Linked DNA regions of Moorella thermoacetica. The protein of the gene in region 1 binds, or shares a complex with, the protein of each later gene. Links are inferred from orthologs where the notes say so. Each region holds a gene or a part of one and is shown in the gene's direction. Other genes may lie near its edges. The genes, in order: uvrA and mfd.

Region 1 (16,029 bases):
CCGGGAAGGGTGCGAGGTGGCCAGCGGACATGGGAACCTCTGCCGGTTGGTTTTCAAGCATCCCCAGCGAGGCCTCCGGCCGTCCCGCGGTCCGCTTTATAATCTCGGGAGAAATCAGCACCATATACAAAAAAAACGGGCGGGTGCGGAAAATCCACCACCTCATCCTCCTGCCCGATCTTGAGGCGGCGGAAGCCCTCAGCCGCCGCCTGGAGGAGATCGGCAACCTCCACTCCGACGGCCGGCCGATCCTGGGACTGGACAGCCGCCAGCTCCTGGAGATGACCCTGGAGGCCTGCCCGGAAGCCGTCTTCATCCCGGCCCATATCTGGACCCCCCATTTCTCCCTCTTCGGCGCCAAGTCGGGTTTTGACAGCCTGGAAGAGTGCTTCGGGGACCTGGCCGGGTATATCTACGCCGTGGAAACGGGGCTCTCCTCCGACCCGCCCATGAACTGGCGCCTGGCCGCCCTGGACCGGTTGACCCTGGTTTCCAACTCCGACGCCCATTCACCCCGTAATCTCGCCCGGGAGGCCAACCTTTTCAATACCGAGCTTTCCTACCCGTCCATCCGCCGGGCCCTCAGGGACCGGGACGGAAAGGAATTCCTGGGGACCCTGGAGTTTTTCCCCGAAGAGGGCAAGTATCATTATGACGGTCACCGGAACTGCCGGGTTCGCTGGCGGCCGGCTCAGACCCGGGAGGCCGGCGGCGTTTGCCCCGTCTGCGGTAAAAGGGTTACCGTCGGCGTCCTGCACCGGGTGGAGGAACTGGCCGACCGTGGCGAGGGTTTCCGGCCCGCCACCGCCCGCCCCTTTGAAAGCCTGGTCCCCCTGCCGGAGGTGATCGCCGCCGCCCTGGGCTCGGGGGTGGCTACCAAAAGGGTCACCCGGCTTTATTTTGACCTGATCGGCCGCCTGGGGCCGGAGCTGGCGGTTCTACGGGAGGCCCCCCTGGAGGCCATCGCCCGGGTGGGCGGGTCCCTGGTGGCCGAGGCCGTCCGGCGAATGCGGACCGGTGAGGTTGATGTCCAGCCGGGGTTTGACGGCGAGTACGGCAAGATTTTATTACTCCGGCCGGAGGAGCGGCAGCTCTTCTCCGGGGAGCCCAGCCTGTTTGCCGGGGAAGCCGTAACCGGCCCGGTGGCGGCAATTGAGGAGAAACACCCGGAAATTGGCGCTACAGGCCCGGCGGGCGCGACTCTAGAGGAGGCTGGCGCAGGCCAGGGGGGAATCTTTGCCCCGCAGGTACCGGCGGGACGGAGGACCCGGCACCCGGAGACTGCCGCGAGCGCTGTTATTCGCCCGGCCCCGGTGCCTGCCGGGTCCGGGGGTCCCGGATTAACCGGCGCCCTCAACCCGGAGCAGCAGTCAGCCGTGACGGCGGCGACAGGTCCGGTGGTGGTCATAGCCGGCCCGGGTACGGGCAAAACCCGCACCCTGGTTTACCGGCTGGCTTACCTGATAAAGGAGCGGGGCGTCGCCCCGGGGGAGATCGCAGCCGTCACCTTCACCAACAAGGCCGCGGCTGAGATTCGCCAGCGGGTGGCGGACCTGCTGGGGGACAGGGACGGTATGGAGTCCCTGACTGTGGGGACCTTTCACAGCATCTGCCTGGACCTCCTTCAATCTTCCCTCACCGGGTCACCGGGAGCGGATCTTCAAGGAAAACCAGTGGGCACGACGGATACTCCGGCTTCCCCGCGGCTGACGGTCGTTGATGAAGCCGATGCCCGGGAGATCCTGGCCGGGGTTCTGGCCGAGAAAGGAACCGGGCGCCGGGGGTTGCCCGGCCTACAACGGCGCATCTCCCTTTTGAAGAGCCGCGGCCTCCTGCCCGATTCTCCGGAAGTGCCGGCCGACCTCCGGCCAATCTACCGGGCTTACCAGGAGCAGCTGGCGGCCTACGGTGTCCTCGACTACGACGATATCCTCCTGAAGGCCCTGGAACTTCCGGCCTTAAGGCCGGAAGGTGCTCCCGCATTCCAGGGGCCCGTTCCCTTCACCCATCTCCTGGTGGACGAGTTTCAGGATGTCAACGCCGTCCAGTACCGGCTGGTGAAGAAATGGACCGGGGACGGGAAGAACCTTTTCGTTATCGGTGATCCCGATCAGGCCATCTACGGCTTTCGCGGGGCCGATTATCGCTTTTTCGGACAACTGTTGGAGGACTTCCCCGCTGCCCGGGTCTTCCGGTTGACCAGGAATTATCGCTCGACGCCGGTTATTCTCCGGGCAGCCGCCGCCGTGGTAGCCCATAACCCGGGCGGCGATCTCAGGGCGGCTGCCGGGGGTGAGCTGGCAGCTACCACCGCCAGTACCACCAGCCCGGCAGCCGGCCCGGGTATATCAGGTGGGGGCGGGCTGGTGGCCACCCGCCCGGAGGGAGGACCCATCCTCCACCTGGAAGCCCCGGGGGAAACGGCTGCGGGTATTGCCATCGTCCGGGAGATCGGGCGCCTGGTCGGCGGAGCCACCATGTTGCAGGCCCACGGGCAGGACGGCGGCACCTGGCGGGAAGGCCCGGAAACCGGAAGCGATGGGGCCTATGGCTTCAGCGATATCGCCGTCCTCTGTCGTACCGGGCACCAGCTAAAGGCCCTGGAGGAATGCTTTTTAAAAGAGGGACTGCCCTACCGCATCGTAGGCCGGGAGAGTTTCCTGGAGGAACGCCCGGTGCGGGAGGCCCTGGCCTTCTGCCGCTGCCTGGTGAACCCGGAGGACGATTTTCACCTCCTTAAATACCTCGGTTCCGGATCTGCCGGAGTCGGCGAGGAGGTTGCTATACAGGTCAGGGAAATGGCCCTTAAGAGGGGAGTCCCGGCCTGGCTGGTTATCAGGGAACTGGCGGGCGAACTGCAAAACTTTATAAACTCCCTGGAGGCTTACCGCGCTGCCCTGGACAAGCAATCCCCGGCGGAACTCCTGGCCCGCTGGGCCGGGGAACATGGCCTGCTGGATGAGCCCTCTATCAGCCGGTTGTTGCGGGTGGCGGAGCGTTTCCCGGATTTATCTGCTTTCCTGCGCGGGGTAGTTCTGGTCGGGGAGGCCGACCACGAACGGCCGGGGAACAATGGCGCTTCTCCGGAAGTGGTAACCCTTATGACCCTTCACGCCGCCAAGGGGCTGGAGTTCCCGGCGGTCTTTATCGCCGGGGTAGAAGACGGGCTGCTGCCCCTGAAAGAGGGGCCGGGGGTAACCTTAAGCCCTGAGGAAATGGCTGAGGAACGACGCCTCTTCTATGTGGGCATGACCCGGGCGCGGGAGCTGCTGGTCCTGGTTTCGTCCCGTAGGAGGGAGCTAAGGGGCACGGTGGTACCGGCGGAGCCTTCTCCCTTCCTGGGGGAGATACCTGCAGACTGCCTGGTAAGGGAGACGTGGGATGCCAGGGGTAAGAAGAAAAACGGGAAAGATGAGGAGAAGTATCAGCAACTGAGCCTGTTTTAAAGTCCTGGTTGGCATAACAGGCGAAGACCTCGCCCCTACCCGAACTAGGTGGAGGGGGAGAGCGCTGCCGGCGGCGGTATGTTTCCCCGGGCATTTATGGTATAATACTGCCGGGAATTATAGCCTTAAGCAGAAAACAGGAGGTGCAATATGGCCAGGGATAAAATCGTCATCAAGGGAGCACGGGCCCACAACCTGAAAAATATCGATGTTACCATTCCCCGGGACCAGCTGGTGGTCATTACCGGCCTGTCCGGCTCGGGCAAGTCGTCCCTGGCCTTTGACACCATTTATGCCGAGGGCCAGCGGCGTTACGTCGAGTCCCTTTCCTCCTACGCCCGGCAATTCCTGGGGCAGATGGATAAACCCGATGTCGACGTTATCGAGGGGTTGTCCCCGGCCATCTCCATTGACCAGAAGACGGCCAGCCATAACCCCCGCTCCACCGTGGGGACGGTGACGGAGATCTATGACTACCTGCGCCTCCTCTTTGCCCATATCGGCCGCGCCCATTGTCCCCGTTGCGGCCGGCCCATCACTCCCCAGACGATCTCCCAGATGGTGGATCGCCTGCTGACCTATCCGGAGGGTACCCGTCTCCAGGTCATGGCCCCCATTGTTCGGGGCCGCAAGGGGGAGTATCGTAACGTTCTGGAAGAGATTCGCCGGCAGGGTTACGTCCGTGTCCGGGTGGACGGGGAGATTCGGGAAACCAGTGACAATATCAGCCTGGCCAAGAATAAAAAGCATACCATCGAGGTAATCGTAGATCGCCTCCAGGTGCGGCCCGGCGTAGCCAGCCGCCTGGCGGAATCCCTGGAAACGGCGCTGAAACTGGCCGACGGCGTTGTCCTGATTGATATCGTCGGCCAGGAGGAACTCCTTTTAAGTGAAAAATTTGCCTGCGTGGAGTGTGGCGTCAGCCTGCCGGAGGTGACGCCCCGCCTTTTTTCTTTTAATAACCCCTACGGGGCCTGTCCGGCCTGCACCGGTCTGGGCGTAACCATGAAGGTAGACCCGGGCCTGGTCATCCTGGATAAAAGCCTTACCCTGCGGGAAGGGGCCATCGCGCCCTGGAGCCGCGGTAATAACGGTTACCAGCAGATGCTGGAATGCCTGGCGGACCACTACGGTTTCAGCCTGGATGTGCCGGTGCGGGAACTCAAGCCGGAGCACCTCCAGGTAATCCTCTACGGCTCCGGGGAGGAGCGTATTAAATTTCGTTATACCAACCGTTTCGGCGACCGGCGGGCCTATGAGGCTCCCTTCGAGGGGGTTATTCCCAACCTGGAACGCCGTTACCAGGAAACCCAGTCGGAATGGTCACGGGCGGAAATTGAGAATTATATGAGCCAGCAGCCCTGCCCGGCCTGCCGGGGAGCGCGCCTGAAACCCGAGGCCCTGGCCGTCAAAGTGGGGGGCCTCAATATCTGCGAACTCGCGGCCCTGGATGTCCGGGCGGCAGCTGAATTTTTAAGGAACCTCAACCTGAGCGAGCGCGAGAAGGTCATCTCCCGCCAGATTTTAAAGGAGATCCTGGCCCGGCTGCAGTTTTTGCTGGACGTGGGCCTGGATTACCTGACCCTGGATCGGACGGCGTCTACCCTGTCCGGGGGCGAGGCCCAGCGTATCCGCCTGGCCACCCAGATTGGCTCCCAGTTGATGGGCGTCCTGTATATCCTGGACGAGCCCAGCATCGGCCTGCACCAGCGGGATAACGAGCGTCTCATCGCCACCCTGAAGCACCTGCGGGACCTGGGTAATACGGTCATCGTCGTCGAGCATGATGAGGATACCATGCGTGCCGCCGATTATATCATCGACATCGGCCCCGGAGCGGGGGAACAGGGCGGCCGGGTGGTGGCCGCCGGGACGGTCCCGGAGGTTATGGCCAACCCCAACTCCCTGACGGGCCAGTACCTGAGCGGCAGGCGGCGTATCCCGGTACCGGCAGAGCGGCGCCGGCCGGGGGACAAATGGCTGACCATTAAAGGAGCCAGGGAACACAACCTGAAGGGTATCGATGTTAGCTTTCCCCTGGGGCTCTTTATCGGCGTCACCGGGGTTTCCGGTTCCGGTAAGAGCACCCTGGTAAACGAGATCCTCTACCGCGCCCTGGCCCAGCGCTTGAACGGCGCCCGTACCAATCCCGGTGCTTTTGCGGGCCTTACCGGCACCGAATACCTGGACAAGGTAATCGAGGTCGACCAGTCACCCATCGGCCGGACGCCACGCTCCAACCCGGCCACCTATACCGGCGTTTTTGACGATATCCGCGCCCTTTTCGCCGCCACCCCCGAGGCCCGGGCCCGGGGCTACAAGCCGGGGCGCTTCAGCTTCAACGTCAAGGGCGGCCGCTGCGAGGCCTGCGGCGGCGACGGCATTATCAAGATCGAGATGCACTTCCTGCCCGATGTGTATGTGCCCTGCGAGGTCTGCCAGGGCAAACGCTATAACCGGGAGACCCTGGCCGTAAAATATAAGGGCAAGTCAATCGCCGATGTCCTGGCCATGACCGTGGACGAAGCGGCGGAGTTTTTCGCCCCCATTCCCCGGCTGCACCGGCGCCTGACGACCCTCCAGGACGTGGGTTTGGGCTATATCACCCTCGGCCAGCCGGCTACCACCCTGTCTGGGGGCGAGGCCCAGCGGGTGAAGCTGGCCACGGAGCTGGCCCGGCGCAGTACGGGCCGGACCATGTATATCCTGGACGAGCCCACCACGGGTTTGCATATGGCCGACATCGAGCGGCTGCTGAACGTCCTGCAGCGTCTGGTGGACGCCGGGAATACAGTGGTGGTCATCGAGCATAATCTGGATGTAATTAAATCGGTAGATTATATCATCGATCTGGGGCCCGAAGGCGGTGAGGGCGGCGGCCGGGTGGTGGCCACCGGCACGCCGGAAGAGGTCTGCCGGGTAGCAGCCTCCTATACCGGCCGCTTCCTGGCTCCTGTACTGGAGCGGGACCGGGGCCTGCCGGCCCTGGAACCCCGGACGGCAGGCCTGCCGGAGGAAGAACCCCGCGGCCGCCGGGAGCTACCCCTGGTAGTTGGGCAGGAGTAGGGGAAGGGATACCATGGACCTGGAGGAGAAACTGGCGCGCCTGCCGGACCACCCCGGCGTATATATAATGCACGATGCCAACGGGGCAATAATCTATGTCGGCAAGGCGGCTTCCCTGAGGAATCGGGTGCGTTCCTACTTCCGCGGCCAGCACCAGCCGCGGACGCAAGCCATGGTCAGCCACGTTGCCGACTTTGAGTATATCTTGACGGACAACGAAGTCGAGGCCCTGATCCTGGAGTGCAACCTGATCAAACAACACCGGCCGCGGTATAACGTCAGCCTGAAGGACGACAAGAGTTACCCCTATATCAAGATAACCACCCAGGAGGATTTTCCCCGGATCCAGATTACGCGTTCCGTGACCCGTGACGGTTCCCGTTACTTCGGACCTTATACCAGCGCCGGTTCCCTGAAAGAAACCCTGAAGCTCCTGCGCGGCCTTTTTCCCATCCGGACCTGCAGGGATACCCCCCTGCAACCCCGCAGCCGTCCCTGCCTCAACGCCCATATCGGCCGCTGCCTGGCCCCCTGTGCCGGCCAGGTCGACCGGGAGACCTACCGGGAGGCGGTCGATAATGTCATTATGTTCCTGGAAGGCAGGCATACGGCCCTGGTTAAGGAGCTGAAGGAGCAAATGGAAGCCGCCGCCGCGAGACTGGAGTTTGAAAAGGCGGCCAGGCTCCGGGACCAGCTCCGGGCGGTACAGGAGGTCTGTGAAAAGCAGAAACTGGCCGCCGCCAGCGGGGAAGACGCCGACGCCATCGCCTTCGCCCGGGAAGGGGAGGCTGCCCTGGGGCTCATCTTTTTTAGCCGGGGCGGCAAGGTAATCGGCCGGGATCACTTCTTCCTAACAGGGAGCGAAGGGTTATCCCGGGGGGAGGTTATGGCGGCCCTGCTAAAAGAGTATTATAGCCGGGGAGTAGAGATACCGCCGGAGATCCTCCTCCACGACGAACCGGAGGATGCCGCCACCATCGCCAGCTGGTTGAGCCGGCTCCGTGGCGGCAGGGTTAACCTGCGGGTGCCCAAAAGGGGTACGAAATTAAAACTCCTCCGGCTGGTTCACGAGAACGCCGTAAGCCTCCTCCAGGAGCACCTGCTGACCCGCCGGCGCCAGGAGGAGGGCAGCAGGGCGGCCCTCCTGGAACTCCAGGAAATCCTGGAGTTACCGCGCTTGCCGCGGCGGATGGAGGCCTACGATATCTCTAACTTCCAGGGGAGCTCCCAGGTGGGAGCTATGGCCGTCTTTGTTGACGGCCGGCCGCTGCCTTCGGCGTACCGCCGGTTTCAGATTAAGACTGTCCGGGGGCCCAACGACTTCGCTTCCCTGCAGGAGGTTTTGAGCCGTCGTTTCCGGCGGGCTGCCGAACAGGACCCCCATTTTGCCGATTTGCCGGATTTCGTCCTGATTGACGGCGGCCTGGGCCAGCTCCACGCCGCCCGGGAGACCATGGAAGCCATGGGGGTAGGGTATATTCCCACCTTTGGCCTGGCCAAGGAGGAGGAACTGTTATTCCGGGTGGGCACCTCCGAGCCCATCCGCCTGCCCCGTGAGAGCAAGGCCCTGCAAATCCTGCAACACCTCCGGGATGAGGTGCACCGCTTTGCCATCACCTATCACCGGCAAAAGCGGGAAAAGACAGCCTATCGCTCGGTCCTGGACGACATTCCCGGCGTAGGCCCCAAGCGTAAGAAGGCATTATTACGTCATTTTGGTTCCGTAGCAGCCATCAGCAAAGCGACGCTGGAAGATTTACTGGCCGTAGAGGGGATGAACCGGACCGTGGCGGCCCGCATCCTGGCCGGCCTGGGGAGGAGAAGTGATGGGGAAGATTCGACTGGTAGCCCTTGACCTGGACGGGACTCTTCTGACCGACGATATCGTCATCGAGCCCCGGGCCAGGGAGGCCATCAGGAAGGTTAAGGAGAAAGGTATAACCGTGACCCTGGCAACCGGGCGCATGTTTAGTTCGGCCCGGCCCTATGCCGTTGAATTGGGGTTGGAATTGCCCCTGATCGTTTATCACGGCGCCCAGGTACGCCATTCTACGACAGGGGAAATACTCTTTGAACGTACCCTCCCGGTACCCCTGGCCCTGCGCTTGATTAAAAACATCAAGGAATTCGGTTACCCCTATAATGTTTATCTGGACGACCGGCTTTATGTAGAGAGCATCCAGGCGGAGAACGAAGAGTATGCCTGGCGGGCCGGGGTGGACCTCCACCGGGTAGAAGATATGCTTACCTTCCTGGAGCAACAGCCGAAGGGACCTTTGAAAATTGTCGCCCTCCACGACGGGCCCGCCCTGGATCCCCTGGAAGCAGCCATCCGCCGGGAGGCAGGGGCAGGAATCTATATTACCAGGTCGATGCCCACCTACCTGGAACTCCTGAATCCCGAAGTCAACAAGGCCCGGGGACTCCAGGCCCTGGCTGAGCTGGAGGGGATCAGCCCGGAGGAAATTATGGTCTGCGGCGATAGTTACAATGATGTCCAGATGTTCCGCTACGCCGGCCTGGCGGTGGCCATGGCCAACGCACCGGAGAAAGTCCGGGCGGAGGCCGACTATGTCACCGGCAGCAATAATGACGGCGGCGTCGCCCAGGCCCTGGAAAAGTTCGTCCTGGGGGACGGAGCCTAGTAATCACAACCCCTCATGGGGGCCGACGCCATTCCCGGCTAAAAATGAAAATTTAGGTAGCGACTTTTTTGGTAGAAACCTATTGTTGGAGGAGGCGGGGTAGAAATGCCAGAGACAAAGTACCCGCGGCTGGTGATTGTAACCGGCCTTTCCGGGGCCGGCAAGACCCAGGCCGTACGCTGCCTGGAGGATCTGGGATTTTTCTGCGTCGATAACCTGCCCCCCTCCCTTATTCCCGGCCTGGTCGACCTCCTGGGCCACCCCGGTAAAGAGGGGGAAGGGATTACTAAAGTAGCCCTGGTTATGGATATTCGCGGCGGGGAGTTTTTCTCCGGCCTGGATGCCGCCCTCAACTACCTGGACGGCCTGGGTATACCCTATGAAATTCTTTTCCTGGAAGCGGCCGACGAGGTCCTGGTCCGGCGTTATAAAGAAACCCGGCGGCGCCATCCCCTTTCCAGCGGCGGTCAGATTTTAGAGGGGATTATTGAAGAGAGACGCCGCCTGGAGGAATTGCGCGGTCGGGCCAGCAAGATCATCGACACTTCCGAACTGACGCCCCGCCAACTGAAGGAGCAGGTTTCCGAGCTTTTCGGGTCCAGCCAGCGACGGCTTATTGTCAGTATCATTTCCTTCGGGTATAAATACGGCATCCCCCTGGATGCCGACCTGGTGATGGATGTCCGGTTTTTACCCAATCCTTATTATGTTCCTGCCCTGCGGCCCTTCACCGGCCACGACCGCTGTGTGGAGGAGTTTGTCATGGCCTCGCCGGTCACCCGTCAATTTATAGAGCAGTTTGCCGCCCTCCTGCGCTTCCTGATTCCCCACTACCTGCAAGAGGGCAAGTCCCACCTGGTGGTAGCCATCGGCTGCACCGGCGGCCAGCATCGCTCCGTCACCCTGGCCAATAAGCTGGGGGAGTTACTCCAGGGTGAGAACTACAGCGTGACGGTCAAACACCGGGATGTGGTTCGCTACCTGAGTACAGGCAACCGGAGGTAGAAAGACTAACCCCGGAGCCTTATTCTTCGTGGACGGGAGGTCCGGGCTTGGATGGCTTAAAATGGCTCTACCCGGGGCTTAAAATTAAACGTTGGCTGTTGCTGGCAGTCCTGGGTTTGCTGCTGCTTGTTTCTGGTCTAACGGTTATCTTGGGGATAACCCTGCTGGCTTCGGCGGAAAAAGGAGTTACCTGGTTTATCCTTCATACCCTGGGTGGCCTGGGCTCGCCCCTGCTGGCTGGTCTTTTGGCCATGGCCCTGGGAGCGGTCTTTATTGGGGTGGCCGTCCGGAATCTGGCCCGTTCGGTTATCCAGGTTCTCTTGCCCGGTCATACCGCCAATCCCTGGCAGGTTTTTTACCGGCGCCAGTACCTGGCCCGGGGCCCCCACCTGGTGGCCATCGGCGGGGGGACGGGGCTGGCCGTCCTCTTGCGGGGTTTAAAAAACTATACCCGCAACCTGACGGCCATCGTCACCGTGGCCGATGACGGGGGAAGTTCCGGTCGCCTGCGCCAGGAATTGAGCATCCCGCCCCCGGGGGATATCCGCAATTGCCTGGTGGCCCTGGCCGATACGGAAAGCCTCATGGAGGATCTCTTCAGCTACCGGTTCCGCCAGGGCGAGGGCCTGGCCGGTCACAGCCTGGGGAATCTCCTCCTGGCGGCCATGACGGATATGGCCGGTGATTTTGACCGGGCCATCCAGGAACTGGCCCGGGTCCTGGCGGTAGGGGGGCGGGTCATCCCCTCGACGACCACCCATGTCGTCATGGGTGCCGAACTGGCCGATGGCAGCACCGTCCTGGGTGAAAGCAATATCCCCCTGGCCGGCAAACCCATTAAAAGGGTGTTTTTAAAACCGGCTGACTGCCGGCCGCCGGCGGCGGCCCTGGAAGCCATTGCCCGGGCCGACGCCGTGATAATCGGCCCGGGGAGTCTGTATACCAGCGTCCTGCCAAACCTGCTGGTGCCGGGTATTGTCGAGGCCCTGCGGGATACCCCGGCACCGGTCTTTTATGTTTGCAACATCATGACCCAGCCGGGAGAAACGGACGGTTACACGGTGGCCGACCACCTGCGGGCCCTCATCGACCACTGCGGCCAGGGGATAATAGATACGGTAATCGCCCACAGCGGCCCCATTTCCCGGGCCGCCCGGCGGCGTTACGGCGAAAAGGGAGCCCGGCCGGTCCTGATTAACAGCCCGGCAATCGCCAGGATGGGGGTAGAGCTGCGCCGCGGCTGGCTGGTAGACGAGACCCATGTCGTCCGCCATCACCCCGAACGATTGGCCAGCCTGGTCATGGAAGAGGTTTACCGGCACCAGGCCCGCGGCCGGCGGCGTTTTTTTTACCTGGTACGGGAGAGATTTCGCACCCTGGCCCGGTAGGCAGGATCCGGGAAGGCCCCCGGTGGGGGCAGACCTAAATTTTCACAGGAGATAAATGCTGATGCCGTTATCCTTTTCCCTGCAGACCAAGGAAGAACTGGCCCGGGTGAAGGCCCGGCACCCTTGCTGCCGGCAGGCGGAACTGGTGGCGTTTTTGCGTCTTGGTAACCTGGATGGAGGGCAGCCCGGGGAGGAAACAGTCCTGTTTACCACTCCCTACCCGGCCCTGGCACGAAAGGTCTATTCCCTGGCCAGGGAGTTCCTGGCCTGCCCCGTGAAGGTCAGAAACAGCCGCCGCCAGGGCAAAGGCCGCCCGGTCTTCAGGGTCGTTGCCCGGGCCCGGCTGAAAGAAATCCAGGACTGGCTCGCCGGCCGGGCGGGGGTGCCGGAATACCCCTGCTGCCAGGCTGCCTATATGCGGGGGGCCTTCCTGGTAACGGGCTCGGTTAATAAACCCTCGGGGACCCACCACCTGGAGCTCATTTTTCCGGATGCCGCCATGGCCGGCCAGATGCAGGGTTTGATGCAGCAGCAGGAACTGGAACCTCGCCTGAGTCGCCGCCAGCGGGGCTATGTCCTTTACCTTAAGGATAGCGAGCAGATTATCCGGGCCCTGAGCCTGATGGGGGCCTACAGCGCCGTCCTGGCCTATGAAAATGTCCTGATCTTTAAGGATATGCGCAACCGGGTGAACCGCCTGGTAAATTGCGAAACGGCCAATTTAACCAAGACGGTGGAAACCGGCCTGCGCCAGGCGGAGAACATCCGCTACTTGATAGCTACCGTGGGCTGGGATTATCTCCCACCCGCCCTGCGGGAGATAGCCGCCGTGCGCTTGCAACACCCGGAGGCCAGCCTGAAGGAACTGGGGGAGATGCTGCACCCCCCGGTGGGTAAGTCGGGTGTCAATCACCGCCTGCGCCGCCTGGAGCTAATTGCCAGGCAGGTGCGCGGCCAGGGAAGAGAAGGTTATGCGCCGGACGACGACCTTTCCCGCCCGCGGGCATAATGCCATGGCCTCCTGGCAGAAGGTAACCCCCTTTTTAGCGGGTGGCCTGGAACTCTGCCTGGGATTACCCTTCACCCCGCCCGCCCTTTTTACGCCTGAAGAGCTGGATCCTGAGCGGCCGGGTAAAAATGGAGGTAACGCCGTCGCGGCGGCAGGAAAAACCGCCGGGGAAAACGAATAGTATATACCAAGAGCGGTAATCAGGTAATAACCGGAAGGGAGGAGAGCTATGCGCGAAGGTTTAGGCCTTAACCTGGAACAGACGCAAAAATTGATCATGACGCCGGAATTACGCCAGGCCATTGTTATCCTGCAGCTCTCCACCCTGGAACTGGCCGACTATATCCAGCAGGAACTCCAGGAAAACCCGGTCCTGGAAGTGCGGGACGACGGCGAAGTGGCGGCCGGCTGTGAAAGTCGGGAGGAGAACGATTCCTTCGATATTGACTGGCAGGAATATTTCCAGGACGGCAGCGACCTAGGTTATGTCTGCGAGCCCCGGGAAGAACTGCCGGAATGGTATCCGGAGAATTTCCCTACCGGCCAGCCCACCTTGCAGGATCACCTCCTGCTCCAGCTGCAGATTGCCGCTACCAACCCGCGCCAGGTGGAAATCGGGAGTTTCTTAATCGGCAACCTGGACTCTAACGGTTATTTAAAAATCAGCCTCAAAGAGGCAGCCGCCCTGTTAAAGGTGCCCCAGGCTGACGTCTGGCAGGTCCTGGACCTTATCCAGCACTTTGATCCCCCCGGCGTAGGGGCCCGGGACCTGGTGGAGTGCCTGCTGTTACAGCTGCGCCAGAGGGGAGAGGCCCCGGCCGGGACGGAAAAAATCATTCGCGGCTTTTTGCCGGATGTGGCTGAAGGGCGCCTGACCCGCATCGCCCGGCGCCTGAATATGAGCCTGCCGGCCGTCCAGGCAGCGGTAGACTATATTCGCTCCCTGGACCCAAAGCCGGGCCGTTCCTTTGGCGGCAGCCTGGATAACCGCTATATTGTCCCTGACGTCATTATCGAACGGGTGGGGGACGAGTATGTGGTCCTGGTAAATGACCTGGCTATGCCCCGGCTGGGAATCAACCCGGTTTATCAGGCCCTCCTACGAAAGGAGGCTGCCTGTGACCCCCGGACCAGGCAGTTTATCGAACGCAAGCTCAACGCTGCCGCCTGGCTGATACGCAGCCTGGAGCAGCGGCGCCTGACTGTTTACCGGGTAGTTAACTGTCTGGTGAAGGAACAGCGGGAGTTTCTGGATAAAGGACTGAAATATTTGAAACCCCTGACCATGCGCCAGGTAGCCGCTGCCCTTGGTATCCACGAATCCACCGTCAGCCGGGCTACAGCCAACAAGTATGTCCAGACGCCCCAGGGGGTTTTTGAGCTGAAGTTTTTCTTCGCCAGCGGCGTCGAGAAGCGAGGGGGCGCGGCCGCTGCCGAGAGCATCAAAAAGATGATTTCTGAAGCCATTGGCCGGGAAGACCCTGCTTCGCCCCTGACTGACCAGCAACTCCAGGAGATGTTGCAGCGACAGGGTATCCGCATCTCCCGGCGGACGGTTGCCAAGTACCGGGACGAGCAGGGCATCCCGGCGGCGGCTAAAAGAAAACGATATTAGTTAAGAAGGATTTTGACCATTTGTGTTGAATAGATAGTATTTGACGGTACAATCTCCGGCAATTAGCAATATATCATAATAAATCCTGATTGGGTTAGGAATAATATCAAAAGCCAAGGAGCCTGAAAGCGGTGGGGGTTGACGCTGCAGGAATTTAACCCTTGCCGTTACAATAAATATAAGGAGGAGTACATAATGGCGATTAAGGTTGGTATCAATGGTTTCGGGCGTATTGGCCGCCTGGTTTTCCGGGCCTCCCTGGAAAAACCGGAACTGGAAGTAGTGGCCATTAACGACATCACCGATGTTAAGACCAATGCCCATCTCCTGAAGTACGACTCTGTCCACGGCCGCCTGAACGCCACGGTAGAAGCCCGGGAAGGGGCTATGGTAGTCAACGGCCGGGAGATTAAGGTCCTGGCCGAACGCGATCCCGCCAAACTTCCATGGAAGGATCTGGGAGTAGATATTGTCATCGAATCGACGGGGGTCTTTACTGACGCCACCAAAGCTGCCGCCCACCGCCAGGCAGGTGCCAAAAAGGTCATCATCACCGCCCCGGCGAAAAACGAAGACATTACCATCGTCATGGGTGTCAATAACGATAAATACAATCCGGCCCAACACCATATTGTCTCCAACGCCTCCTGCACCACCAACTGCCTGGCACCCATCGCCAAGGTCCTTCACGACAATTTCACCATCAAACGGGGTCTCATGACCACGGCCCACTCTTATACCAATGACCAGCGCATCCTCGATCTCACCCATAAGGACCTGCGGCGGGCCCGGGCCGGTGCCCTTTCCATTATTCCCACCACCACCGGCGCCGCCAAAGCCATCGGCCTGGTTTTACCGGAACTGAAGGGTAAACTCAACGGTATGGCCATGCGGGTGCCCACCCCCAATGTCTCCGTCGTCGACCTGGTGGCCGAACTGGAGAAACCGGCCACGGTAGAAAGCATCAATGCCGCCATGAAGGCAGCCGCCGAAGGCCCCATGAAGGGTATCCTGGGTTACTGCGAAGAGCCCCTGGTTTCCCGCGACTTCAACGGCGACCCGCGTTCCTCCATCGTCGACGCCCTGTCCACCATGGTTATCGACGGCACCCTGGCCAAGGTCGTTTCCTGGTACGATAATGAATGGGCCTATTCCAAACGGGTCGTCGACCTGGCGGCTTTTATGGCTGCCAAAGGGCTCTAAAAAAGGCGGTCGCCGCAAGGCGACCGTTTCGCATGCCTTGGTAATTAGGGTAACATAATAGAAAAATATGCAGGTATAATTGCTGCCCGTATTCCCTTCACCACGACGAGTCAGGTAGGATTTTGCCAGAAGTCTATTTTCGAAGGAGGTTTTACGCAGGTGGCCAAGTTAACCCTCAAAGATCTGGAGCTTAACAATAAACGGGTCCTGGTGCGGGTCGATTTCAACGTCCCCCTGGAGGCAGGCCGGGTGACTGACAATACCCGTATCCGGGCGGCCCTGCCTACCATTGAATACCTGCTGGACCACGGCGCCCGGGTGATTCTTATGTCCCACCTGGGCCGGCCCAAGGGTAAGGTCAAGGAAGAGCTGCGCCTGGACCCGGTGGCCAGGGAACTGGAAAGCCTCCTGGGCCGGCAGGTACATAAGGTCAACGACTGCGTCGGTCCCGAAGTTGAGGCCGCAGCCGCCGCCCTCAAGCCCGGCGAGGTTCTCCTCCTGGAAAACCTGCGCTTCCATCCCGAAGAAGAAAAGAACGACCCCGGTTTCGCCCGGCAGCTGGCCAGCCTGGCCGATGTCTATGTGAACGACGCCTTTGGCGCCGCCCATCGCGCCCATGCTTCCACCGAGGGCGTAGCCCACTACCTGCCGG
Region 2 (10,845 bases), 180 kb from region 1 along the record:
GTTTTTCGTTAAAACCCTGCTGGTGGGTCTCAGCGCTGCCCTTTGCGCCTGGCTCCTCAACCGCTTGCTGCTGCACCTGGGAGTTCACGGAGTCCCAGCCCTCCTGGGGCCGGTTATCGAGGAGACGTTAAAAACGGGTCTGGCCCTGGCTGCCGGGGCCTCCCTGGCCGGCGTCCACAGCACCTTTGGCCTGATTGAGGGACTCTGGGAACTGCCGGCCGGGACCCCGCCGGGGGCTCCAGCCGCCCCGGTCCGGGGGTATCCTGGCGCCTGGATAGGGCCGGCCCTGGCGGCCTGGGGCGGCCATTCCTTTTTTGGTTTGCTGGTATTATTGACCTATACCCGTACCGGACATCCAGGTACGGCCTGGGCTATGGGCCTCCTGGCCCATCTGGCCTGGAACAGGGCCGTCCTGGCCTTACATCGCTAAATTTACGCGGGAAGGAAACTTGACTTCCTTTAGTGGGGCCGAATATAATATATACTGAACTTATATTGGGAATATAAAAGAGGCCCGGGTTAAAAGGGCCTTTTATTAGTCCAATGAGGCCTGTCCTGGGTAATGGAGTGCGGTAGATGTACAATAACAGCATATTACAAATTATCAGAGATAGCGAACAATTTTACGCCATCGCCGGGGGCCTGCGTCGGGGCGCAGGCGAGGTGCAGCTTTATGGCCTGCCGGAAGGGATGAAGGGCTTGTGGCTGGCGGCTATGCTGGATGAATTTAACCCCATTCTGGTAGTCACCCCCGGGAGCGAAGAAGCCCAGCGCCTGGCAGCGGATATAGAATCCTTCTGGCCGGGGGAGGGCATTGACTACCTGCCGCCGTCTGAGCTCCTGCCGTTGGAGGTTTATACCCCCAGCCCGGAACTGGCCGCCCAGCGCCTGAAGGTCCTGACGAACCTGGTCAGCGGCCGGACCCGCATCCTTGTGGTGCCGGTGGAGGACTTGCTCCGCAAGCTGCCGCCGCCGGATACCCTGCGCCATTCCCTCCAGTCCCTGGAGGTAGGCCAGATTATTGACCGCGAGGCCCTTTTGCAGAAATTAACTGGCCTGGGGTACAGGCGGGAAGAGGTGGTTGAGGCCCCGGGCCAGCTGGCGGTAAGGGGAGGTATTATTGATATCTTCCCCCTAGGAGCCGAGGAACCGGTGCGTTTAGAATTATTTGGCGATGAAATCGATTCCTTGCGCCGCTTTGACCCCGTCAGCCAGCGCTCGGTGGCCGACCTGCGGGCTATAGTCGTGGGGCCGGCCCAGGAAGTCCTCCCGCCCCCGGACCTGGGGCCGGGGCTGGAAACCCTGAAGGCAGAATTTTCCCAGACCTATGCCACCCTGCGCCAGCGCCAGCCCCAGGCCGCCAGGGAACTGAAGGACCGGGTCCAGGAGTTGATTGCCATGCTGGAGGCTGGTTCCTGGCCCGGTGGTAGCAGCCAGCTCCAACCCTTCTTTTACCCCCGGCAGGCCACCCTTTTTGAATACTTCCAGCGCCAACCCCTGCTGGTCCTTGACGACCCGGCTCGTCTGCTGGAAGAGATGCGCCGTCGGGAGCAACAGCGCCTGGGAATTTTTACCGATATGCTGGCCGCTGGCCTGGCTCTGCCCTCCCAGGGCCAGGCCTATCTGGATAGCGCCGACCTGGAACGGTTGTGGCAGCGCTACCAGCGCCTGTATTTCTCCCTGCTACCCCGTCGGGTACCGGGGAGCAATCCCCGGCCGGCAGTAGGTATCAGTGCCCAGACCATACCGGCTTTCCAGGGTAAACTCGGCCTGGTGGTAGAAGAATTGACCCGCTGGCGCCGCGAGGGGTACCGGATCATCCTGATGGTAGCTGACCCGAACCGGGTGGTAGCCCTGCGCCAGGCCCTGGCCGAGCAGGGTATCGAGGCCCTGACCCATCCTGAGGCCAGGGACACCCTGGGACGGGGAGAGGTAATAATGGTCTCCGGCCGCCTGCGCCAGGGCTTTACCTGGCCGGAGATGCGCCTGGCCATTATCGGGGATACGGAGATCTACGGCCCGATCAGGAGGCCGCGGCGGGTCAAGACGCCCCGCGAAGGAAGCAAGATTAGCTCCTTTACTGACCTCAAAGAGGGAGACTATGTTGTCCACGTTCACCACGGTATCGGTCGTTACCTGGGCCTGCAACAACTGGACGTAGGCGGGGTTAAAAAGGACTACCTCCTCATTCAATATGCGGGCAAGGACCGCCTCTATGTACCTGTGGACCAGGTTTCCCTGGTCCAGAAGTATGTCGGCGGTGAGGGGCATGTTCCCCGCCTGTATCGCCTGGGCGGCAATGAATGGAACAAGGTCAAGAGCCGGGTTCAGGAGGCCGTCCAGGAGATGGCTCAGGAACTGCTGGACCTTTATGCCCGTCGGGAGGCCATCCCCGGGCATGCCTTTGGGCCCGATACCCCCTGGCAGCGGGAATTCGAGGAGGCATTCCCTTATACGGAAACGCCGGATCAGCTCCGGGCCATCGCCGAGGTTAAGGCCGATATGGAAAAGCCCCGGCCCATGGACCGCCTCCTTTGCGGCGACGTGGGCTACGGCAAGACGGAAGTGGCTATGCGGGCGGCCTTCAAGGCGGTCATGGATGGTATGCAGGTGGCTGTCCTGGTACCCACCACTATCCTGGCCCAGCAGCATTACGAGACCTTTAAAGCCCGTTTTGCCCCTTTTCCGGTAAAAATCGCCGTATTGAGCCGCTTTTGTTCGCCCAGGGAACAAAAGGTAGTCGTGGAGGCTTTAAAGCGGGGTGAGGTGGATATAGTTATCGGTACCCACCGGCTTCTCTCCAGCGATGTAAATTTTAAAAACCTCGGCCTGGTGATTATCGATGAGGAACAGCGCTTCGGCGTTGCCCATAAAGAAAAGCTGAAGCAATTGCGTTACAGCGTTGACGTCCTGACCATGACGGCTACCCCTATACCCCGGACCCTGCATATGTCCCTGGCCGGCGTACGCGATATGAGTATGATTGAGACACCGCCCGAAGACCGCTTCCCCGTCCAGACCTATGTGGTGGAGTATAACCCGGAGCTGGTGCGGGAGGCCATCCGCCGGGAACTGGATCGAGGCGGGCAGGTCTTTATAGTTCATAACCGGGTGCAGGATATTGATCGCTTCGCCTACCATATTCAGCAACTGGTGCCGGAAGCCCGGGTCGGCATCGGCCACGGCCAGATGGGCGAAGAAGAGCTGGAGAATGTGATGCTGGACTTTATCTCCGGCCGCTACGACGTCCTGGTCAGTACCACGATCGTGGAAAACGGTCTGGACATTCAGAATGCCAATACCCTGATTGTCGATGAGAGTGATAACTTCGGCCTGGCTCAGCTCTACCAGCTCCGGGGCCGGGTCGGCCGCACCAACCGCCTGGCCTATGCCTACTTCACCTACCGGCCGGACAAGGTACTCGGTGAAATAGCTGAAAAACGCCTGGCCGCTATCCGGGAGTTTACGGCTTTCGGTTCGGGGTATAAGATTGCCCTGCGGGACCTGCAGATCCGGGGTGCAGGTAATTTCCTGGGGCCCGAGCAACACGGCCATATGGTGGCCGTCGGCTTTGACCTCTACTGCCAGCTCCTGGAGGAAGCAGTCCGCAAACTGAAGGAGCAACGTGGCGAGGGAGTGCCCCGGCCAGCCTTGGCGGAACCCCAGGCCACCCCCATTGAACTGTCGGTAGATACCTTCCTGGGTGATAACTATATCCCGGAGGCTACCTTAAAAATGGAACTCTACCACCGCCTGATGAATGCCGGGGATCTAGCTGCCGTAGAGGATATCGCCGCGGAAATGGAGGACCGTTACGGACCGCCGCCGCCGGAAGCCAGGAACCTTCTGGCCCTGACCAGGGTCCGCATCCTGGCCCGTGAGGTAGGGGTAATAAGCGTCAACCAGAAAAACCGGGAAGTAGAATTGAGCTTTGGCCAGCATACCGGCCTGCGGGGAGAAAAACTCCTGCAGCTCAACCAGTATTTCCCCCGGAAGCTGGCTTTCTCTTCAGCCGGCGGCCTTACCATCAGGGTACGGGTCATGGGTCTGAGCCAGGAAGAATTACTGGACCTGCTGGAGAAAGTCCTGACCAGGATCAAGTACCTGGTAACCGAAGCAGCAAGTTAGGAGGGTCGACATTGCTTTCGGATGATCTTACCCGGCTCTGGCAGGGCCTTAAGCCGGGGTTGCTCTCAATCCTCACGAAATTATTCCGGGCCGCAGTCATCATGGTGGCCGCCCTGGTCCTCTACCGGCTGATCTCCAGGTTTATTCACCGCATTTTCCAGGTTGCCAGGAGGGATCCCCAGAGGGAAAAAACCCTGGAGATCCTCCTCAGCTCTGCCGTGCGCTACCTCATTTATACTGTAGCCGCCATGATGGCCTTAAACCAGTTTGTTAACATAACCCCAATTATCGCCGGTGCCGGAGTGGTGGGCCTGGCCATAGGTTTTGGCGCCCAGAGCCTGGTCAAAGATATCATTACCGGTTTCTTTATTATTTTTGAGGACCAGTTCCACGTCGGCGATCTGGTGGAGATCAACGGCCAGGTGACCGGGACGGTAGAGGAACTGGGCCTGCGCATGACCACCGTCCGGGAATGGAGCGGCAAGAAGTTTTATATCGCCAACAGCGAGATCAAAACCGTCCGCAATTATAACCGGGATGAGCTGCGGGCCATTGTTACGGTTACCTTTCCCTTCGAGGAAGACCCGCGCCGCATCCGGACGGTTCTGGAGCAGGTGTGCCGTGAGGTAGAAAGGGAGTACCATGAAGAATTTATCCCCGACCCCTCTGGCCAGGGCCTGGCCGAGCCACCCCAGATTTACGGAGTCACTGATATTGATAAAACGGATAAGGGGGGCCAGTTTACCATTACGGCCCGTACCAGGACCGGCGCCCTCTGGACCGTTGAAAGGGCTTTACGGGAAAAGATCTGGCAGGCCTGCCGGGATAACGGTATCCGCCTGGCCTACCCCACCAGGGTTTATGTCGGCAACCAGCCCGGCGGCGAAGAGGTCCCGGCGGGGAGCAACTCGCCGATGCTATAAATACCATAGTCTTAGCAAAAGAACCTGATTTTATACCTGGCTCCAGTTATAGAAAAGGAAGGGAAAAAATGAATAAACCCTTGCAGCGGATTATATACTAACAGTGAAAGCTATCTTAGGAAAAAGGCTACCTTAAAAAGGGTAAAGGGGGGATAGATTGCAGTGAAAGCAACAGGCATTGTACGGCGCATCGACGATCTAGGACGCGTAGTGATACCTAAAGAAATCAGGCGAACCCTGCGGATCCGCGAAGGAGATCCCCTGGAGATCTTCGTTGACCGCGAGGGCGAGGTGATTTTAAAAAAATACTCGCCCATTGGCGAGCTGGGAGACTTTGCCAAGGAGTACGCAGATTCGCTTCACGAAGCCATCGGTCATATTGCCTGTATCGCAGATCGGGACAATATTATCGCGGTGGCAGGTGCCCCCAAGAAGGAGTTCCTGGATAAACCTATCGGCCAGGCAATAGAGAGGGTAATGGAGGAAAGGAAACCTCTTCTGGCCAATTCCCCGAGTGAAGACCTTTTCCCCATTGACGGCGAGGGCGAGGCCTATAAATTTACAGCTGAAGTTATCGCTCCAATCATCGCCGAAGGAGACCCTATCGGAGCCGTCATCCTCTGCTCCCGGGAACCGGGGGTAAAAATGGGAGATATGGAATTAAAGCTGGCGGAGACGGCGGCAGGCTTCCTGGCCAAACAAATGGAACAATAATGGCAGCGCCCCGGGCGCTGCTTTCTTTTTGACTTGGTTTCTGGTACAATAAAGCGGTATTCCTTTCCTGTGAGGCGAAAGTAATGGCAGGCAAGGTGATAGTTACCGGCTTGGGGCCGGGGGACCCGGCCCAGGTGCCAGAAGCTGTCCTTAAGGCCCTGGCCGGGGCGGATAAGATTTACCTGAGAACCGCCCACCACCCGGCGGTAGCCGCCCTGGAGGTACGGGGCCTTAAGTGGGAAACCTTTGATTCTTTTTATGAGGAAGCGGCGGACTTCGAGGAACTCTACCAGCGCATAGCCAGTTTTCTCCTCACCGCGGTAGCTAAGACAGATAAGAAACTGGCCTACGCCGTACCGGGTCATCCCCTGGTCGCGGAGCGAAGCGTGGCCCTGCTGCTAGAAAAGGCCCCGGCAGCCGGTGTCGACCTGGAGATTATTCCGGCAATGAGCTGCCTGGATGCCCTTTACGCCACCCTCAAAATAGACCCCGCCCTGGGGTTGACCGTAGCCGACGCCCTGACCTTCACGGTGGCTGGCCTGGACCCGGCCCGGGGTTTAATCCTTACCCAGGTATATAACCGCCGGGTAGCCGGGGAGATTAAATTAGACCTTATGACTGTCTACCCGGATGAATACCCGGTAACCGTCGTCCGCGGCGCCGGTCTTCCTGACGGCGAAAGGGTAGCCACCGTGCCCCTCTACACCATCGACCGCCTGGAATGGCTTGATCACTTAACCAGTCTTTACCTGGCACCCTACCCCGAGGGCCGGGATCGCACCCTGGCGGGCCTGGAAGCCATTATGGCTCGCTTACGAAGTCCGGAGGGGTGCCCCTGGGACCGGGAGCAAACCCATATCACTCTGAAACGTTATCTGGTAGAAGAGACCTACGAGGTCCTGGAGGCCATCGACGCCGGGGACATGAATAAACTATGCGAAGAATTGGGAGACTTACTGCTACAGGTGGTCTTCCACGCCAGGCTGGCGGAGGAAGAGGGTGATTTTACCCTGGCCGACTGCCTGGAGGGTATCTGTGCCAAGATGCGCCGGCGCCACCCCCACGTCTTCGGCCAGGCCGTTCTGAATACGGCCGGGGAAGTACTGGCGCGCTGGGACCAGATCAAGGCTACCGAAAGGAGAGAAAAAGGCGAAGAAGCACCGTCGGTATTGAGCGTGCCCCGGGGCTTGCCGGCCCTCTTAAAGGCCTTGAAGGTCCAGGAGCAGGCCGCCCGGGTGGGTTTTGACTGGCCCCGGATAGAGGAAGTCTGGACCAAGGTGGAAGAAGAACTGGACGAGTTGAAAAAAGCGGTTGCCGGCGCCGGGGTGGAGGAGCAGGCGGCTGAGATGGGGGATCTCCTCTTCTCCCTGGTCAACCTGGCCCGCTGGCTCCAGATTGAACCGGAGGCGGCGCTTCAGGCAACGGTTGCTAAATTCGCTCGGCGCTTCAATTATATAGAAAAGGCCGCCCTGAAGGGAGGCAGGGATATCGAGGATCTCTCCCTGGCGGAGATGGACGCCCTCTGGGAAGAAGCGAAAAAAATTAGGCCATCTTAGCTGGAAATGCAGGAGATTGTTGGATTATAGCGAATACATGACGACAGGGGCAAATGTCACAGCAGGAGGGATTGAGTAAGGATGAATAAAATGGACCTGATTGCCAGCGTCGCCGAAAAAACGGACCTGACAAAAAAAGACGCCGAAAAGGTGGTTAACGCGGTCCTGGCAAGCATCGAAGAAGCCCTGGCCCAGGGCGAAAAGGTACAGCTGGTTGGTTTCGGCACCTTTGAGATCAAGGAACGGGCGGCCCGGGTAGGCCGTAATCCGCGGACGGGGGAAGAAATCCAGATTGCCGCCACCCGTGCGCCGGTCTTTAAGGCGGGTAAAGCCTTAAAAGACGCTGTCGCCCGCTAATGAAAGCAAAAAGAAAATCAGGCCACGGCCTGATTTTCTTTTTGGGGGAGGTATACAATGCGCCTGGATAAATTTCTCAAGGTGTCCCGGCTGATAAAGCGGCGAACCCTGGCCAAGGAGGTCTGCGACGGCGGCGGGGTTGAGGTTAACCGCCGGCCGGCCAAGGCCAGCACCGAGGTAAAACCGGGGGACGTCCTAACTCTAAAGCTGGGCAATCGCTGGCAGACTGTTGAAGTCCTGGCCACACCGGAACACATCGCCGCCAACCAGGCCCGGGAAACCTACCGGGTCCTGGCCGAAGGCCAGGCTGAGAATCCCGAAAAATAGGGCCGGTGTGCATACTCCGGCCTCCTTCCGGCCTATAATAAGGTTAAATCCTTTAAAGGCAGGGAAGGATATGGCGCGCGGGTTTAAACTGGTAGCGGTTCTCCTGAATATCTTGCTATTAAGTCAACTCTTTGCCGGTTGCCGGGCACCAGCCAGGAAACCGGCAGCCCAGGAACCAATAATCTCCCTTTATGTAAACCAAACCGGCGAGGTTAAGCGGATGAAGATCGAGGACTACCTGCCCGGAGTGGTGGCGGCGGAAATGGATCCCACCTGGCCCCTCAACGCCCTGGCAGCCCAGGCGATTTTAGCCCGGACCTTCACTATGAAAAAAATCCAGGAGGGCGGCGTCAAGGCCCACGGCACTGATGCTTCCACCAGCGTCGAGGAGTTTCAAGCCTATGATCCCACTAAAATCAATGATAACGTTCGCCGGGCCGTAGAGATGACCCGGGGCGAGGTTGTCAAGTACAATGGTAATTATATTAACGCCTGGTTCTACGCCTCCGGCGGGTCCCGGACGGCCTCCTCGGCCATAGAAGGCCTGAACTTTCGTAGTGAACCGGCACCCTATATCCAGAGCGTACCCGATCCGGGGATGGCCATCACCACGGCGGAAAATAAAAGCTGGACGGCGAGCTTTAGTAATGCCGAACTGGCAGCGGCCGTACGTAGGATTACCGGCCAGGACCCGGGGCCGATTACCAGTGTAAGGGTAGCCGCCAGAGGGCCCTCGGGCCGGGCCACTCAGCTAAGAATCGGCAGACTCACCGTCGATGTCCCGGCCCTGCGGCTGGCCTTGGGCAACGACCGGCTGCGCTCCACCTTGATAACCGGGATCACCACCAGCGGCGGCCGGGTGACCTTTAAAGGCGAAGGTTACGGCCACGGCGTGGGTATGAGCCAGTGGGGGGCCAGGGCCCTGGCCCAGCAGGGGAAATCGCCCCAGGATATAATCAAATACTTTTTCAAAGACATCCAGCTGGTCAAGGCCTGGTAGGCCGCCGGCTTTTTTTTATACTTTTTTACCCCCTCACCTCATAAAATTTACGGGAGGGGGTATGGCGGGATGGCTGACGGGCAACACCAGCTGTCCATAATCAACCGGGAGAAACTGGTTATCAGCGGCGTCCTCCAGGTCCTGAACTATGATGAAGAAGAAATTCTCCTGGAGACCACCCTGGGATACCTGGTTATTAAGGGCAGCAATTTTAACATCAGCAATTTAAGCCTTGAGACCGGCAACCTGGAGCTCAGCGGCCGGGTGAATAATCTCAGCTACAGCGAGGGGAAGGGCGCCAGGGGTAAAGGCCTGATGCAGCGCCTGTTTAAATGATCCCTGTTCTCGACCAGTGGCAGATATTTTTAGCCCTGGCCGGGGCGGGGATGGTGCTGGCCTTTGCCTTCGACTGCTACCGGGTGGGCCGTTATTTCTGGCGGCCCCGGTCCCTGGCTACCATGGTCGGGGATGCCCTTTTCTGGCTCTTATTTACCCTCCTTACCTTTATCCTGCTCATGCTCATCAACTGGGGCGAGGTACGGGCCTATACCTTTCTAGCCCTGGTCCTGGGAGCCTTACTTTACGGCCTTTTCCTGAGCCGCAGCACTCGCCGCTGCCTCTATGCCGGGGGGCGTATTTTGGGGTCAGCCCTGGCCCTGGGCCGGCGCCTTCTCAACCGGACGGTGCTGGTTGTCCTCCTGCCCGGTCGCCTGGCCCTCAATTTCCTGGCCTGGCCCCGTAAAACCTTGCAATTTATATGGCGCCGCTGGCGGCGGCCCGGCGGTCCCGGAGGGTCGGCAGGCGGTTAATTTATTTACCCCGGCTGGCAGGATTCCCCTCCCTGGCGGCGAATTATATACTTGTCCAATAGTTGTCCACAATTTGTGCATAATATGTGGATAAACCTGGGGAAGAGAACGTGCAAATTGAAATCCGGGGTGCGGAAAAACTGAGTTTCCGGGAGCGCCAGGTAGTGGCCCTCAAGGAGATGGGCTTAAGTAACGAAGAGGTTGCCCGGCGCCTGGGCCTGAGTGCCAGCAGCGTGGCTACCCTTTACCACCGGGCCCGGACTAAGGGCTATCAGGTGGTAATTGTCCTGCCTGGCGAAACCCTGGGAATATTTGCGGAGGAAGAGGATGAGCAAGGTAATCCGTCTGCCTAAAAAGCGCCGGTTGTGGCCTGAGCTGATAATTATACTGGTTGCCGTCTATCTCCTGTACTCCTTTGCCCACCTGGGCCTGGCTCTCTATCAGACCAACCTGCAGATACAGGCCTATGAAAACCAGAAGGCCGCCCTCCTTCAGGAGAATGCCCGCCTGCGCCAGGAAATCCAGGAATTAAACAGCGATAGTTATATTGAAAAGGTGGCCCGGGAAGAACTGGGACTGGTCAAACCCGGTGAGCGGGTGATTATGTCCGCTCAGCCCGGCCAGGTAAGGCCTTACAAACCGCCGGAGCCGGGACATCAATTTCGCGATTAACCATCTTGGTTATTGACAAATTTCTTAACTCTTGCATATAATGGGATCAGCTTGATGAGAACAGGAGGAATTCCGCTCGTATGTCCATCGCTGTAGGCACTGTTTTGGAAGGGGTGGTCAGCGGGATCACCAAGTTCGGTGCCTTCGTGGAATTACCCGGCGGCTTGACGGGTCTGGTGCATATTTCCGAGGTTGCTGATACCTACGTGAAAGATGTCAATGACTACGTGAAGGAAAAAGACCGGGTCAGGGTAAAGGTTATCAACATCGATGAAAAGGGAAAAATCGGCCTTTCCATTAAACGCGCCAATCCCGATTACGTGGAGCGGCGCGGGCCACGTCACAGCCGCCAGGCTGCT

What was found.
Region 2: the proteins of uvrA (region 1) and mfd are in contact, whole or in part, in a crystal structure (PDB 4DFC), measured with the Escherichia coli proteins. The link is inferred for Moorella thermoacetica from one-to-one orthologs.

What each region holds. Positions count from the first base shown.
Region 1 is NZ_CP012369.1:255,429-271,457, forward strand. What follows is about bases 3,214-6,712. They hold uvrA (excinuclease ABC subunit UvrA), read left to right. Parts: upstream 3,214-3,596; coding sequence 3,597-6,512; downstream 6,513-6,712. Other genes in these bases: MOTHE_RS01330 (UvrD-helicase domain-containing protein), read left to right, coding at 3,214-3,446; uvrC (excinuclease ABC subunit UvrC), read left to right, coding at 6,526-6,712. Also shown: more of MOTHE_RS01330, read left to right, coding at 1-3,213; more of uvrC, read left to right, coding at 6,713-8,367; MOTHE_RS01345 (Cof-type HAD-IIB family hydrolase), read left to right, coding at 8,339-9,157; RNase adapter RapZ, read left to right, coding at 9,263-10,162; MOTHE_RS01355 (gluconeogenesis factor YvcK family protein), read left to right, coding at 10,210-11,550; DNA-binding protein WhiA, read left to right, coding at 11,612-12,559; MOTHE_RS01365 (hypothetical protein), read left to right, coding at 12,522-12,740; rpoN (RNA polymerase factor sigma-54), read left to right, coding at 12,789-14,174; gap (type I glyceraldehyde-3-phosphate dehydrogenase), read left to right, coding at 14,370-15,377; MOTHE_RS01380 (phosphoglycerate kinase), read left to right, coding at 15,537-16,029. UniProt on the Escherichia coli protein: The UvrABC repair system catalyzes the recognition and processing of DNA lesions. UvrA is an ATPase and a DNA-binding protein. A damage recognition complex composed of 2 UvrA and 2 UvrB subunits scans DNA for abnormalities.
Region 2 is NZ_CP012369.1:79,369-90,213, forward strand. What follows is about bases 234-4,328. They hold mfd (transcription-repair coupling factor), read left to right. Parts: upstream 234-576; coding sequence 577-4,128; downstream 4,129-4,328. Other genes in these bases: MOTHE_RS00420 (hypothetical protein), read left to right, coding at 234-430; MOTHE_RS00430 (mechanosensitive ion channel family protein), read left to right, coding at 4,140-4,328. In the rest of the region: more of MOTHE_RS00420, read left to right, coding at 1-233; more of MOTHE_RS00430, read left to right, coding at 4,329-5,051; spoVT (stage V sporulation protein T), read left to right, coding at 5,214-5,765; bifunctional methyltransferase/pyrophosphohydrolase YabN, read left to right, coding at 5,849-7,321; MOTHE_RS00445 (HU family DNA-binding protein), read left to right, coding at 7,403-7,678; MOTHE_RS00450 (RNA-binding S4 domain-containing protein), read left to right, coding at 7,736-8,005; MOTHE_RS00455 (SpoIID/LytB domain-containing protein), read left to right, coding at 8,076-9,005; sporulation protein YabP, read left to right, coding at 9,075-9,341; spore cortex biosynthesis protein YabQ, read left to right, coding at 9,338-9,814; MOTHE_RS00470 (RNA polymerase sigma factor), read left to right, coding at 9,925-10,167; MOTHE_RS00475 (FtsB family cell division protein), read left to right, coding at 10,142-10,486; MOTHE_RS00480 (S1 RNA-binding domain-containing protein), read left to right, coding at 10,567-10,845. UniProt on the Escherichia coli protein: Couples transcription and DNA repair by recognizing RNA polymerase (RNAP) stalled at DNA lesions. Mediates ATP-dependent release of RNAP and its truncated transcript from the DNA, and recruitment of nucleotide excision repair machinery to the damaged site.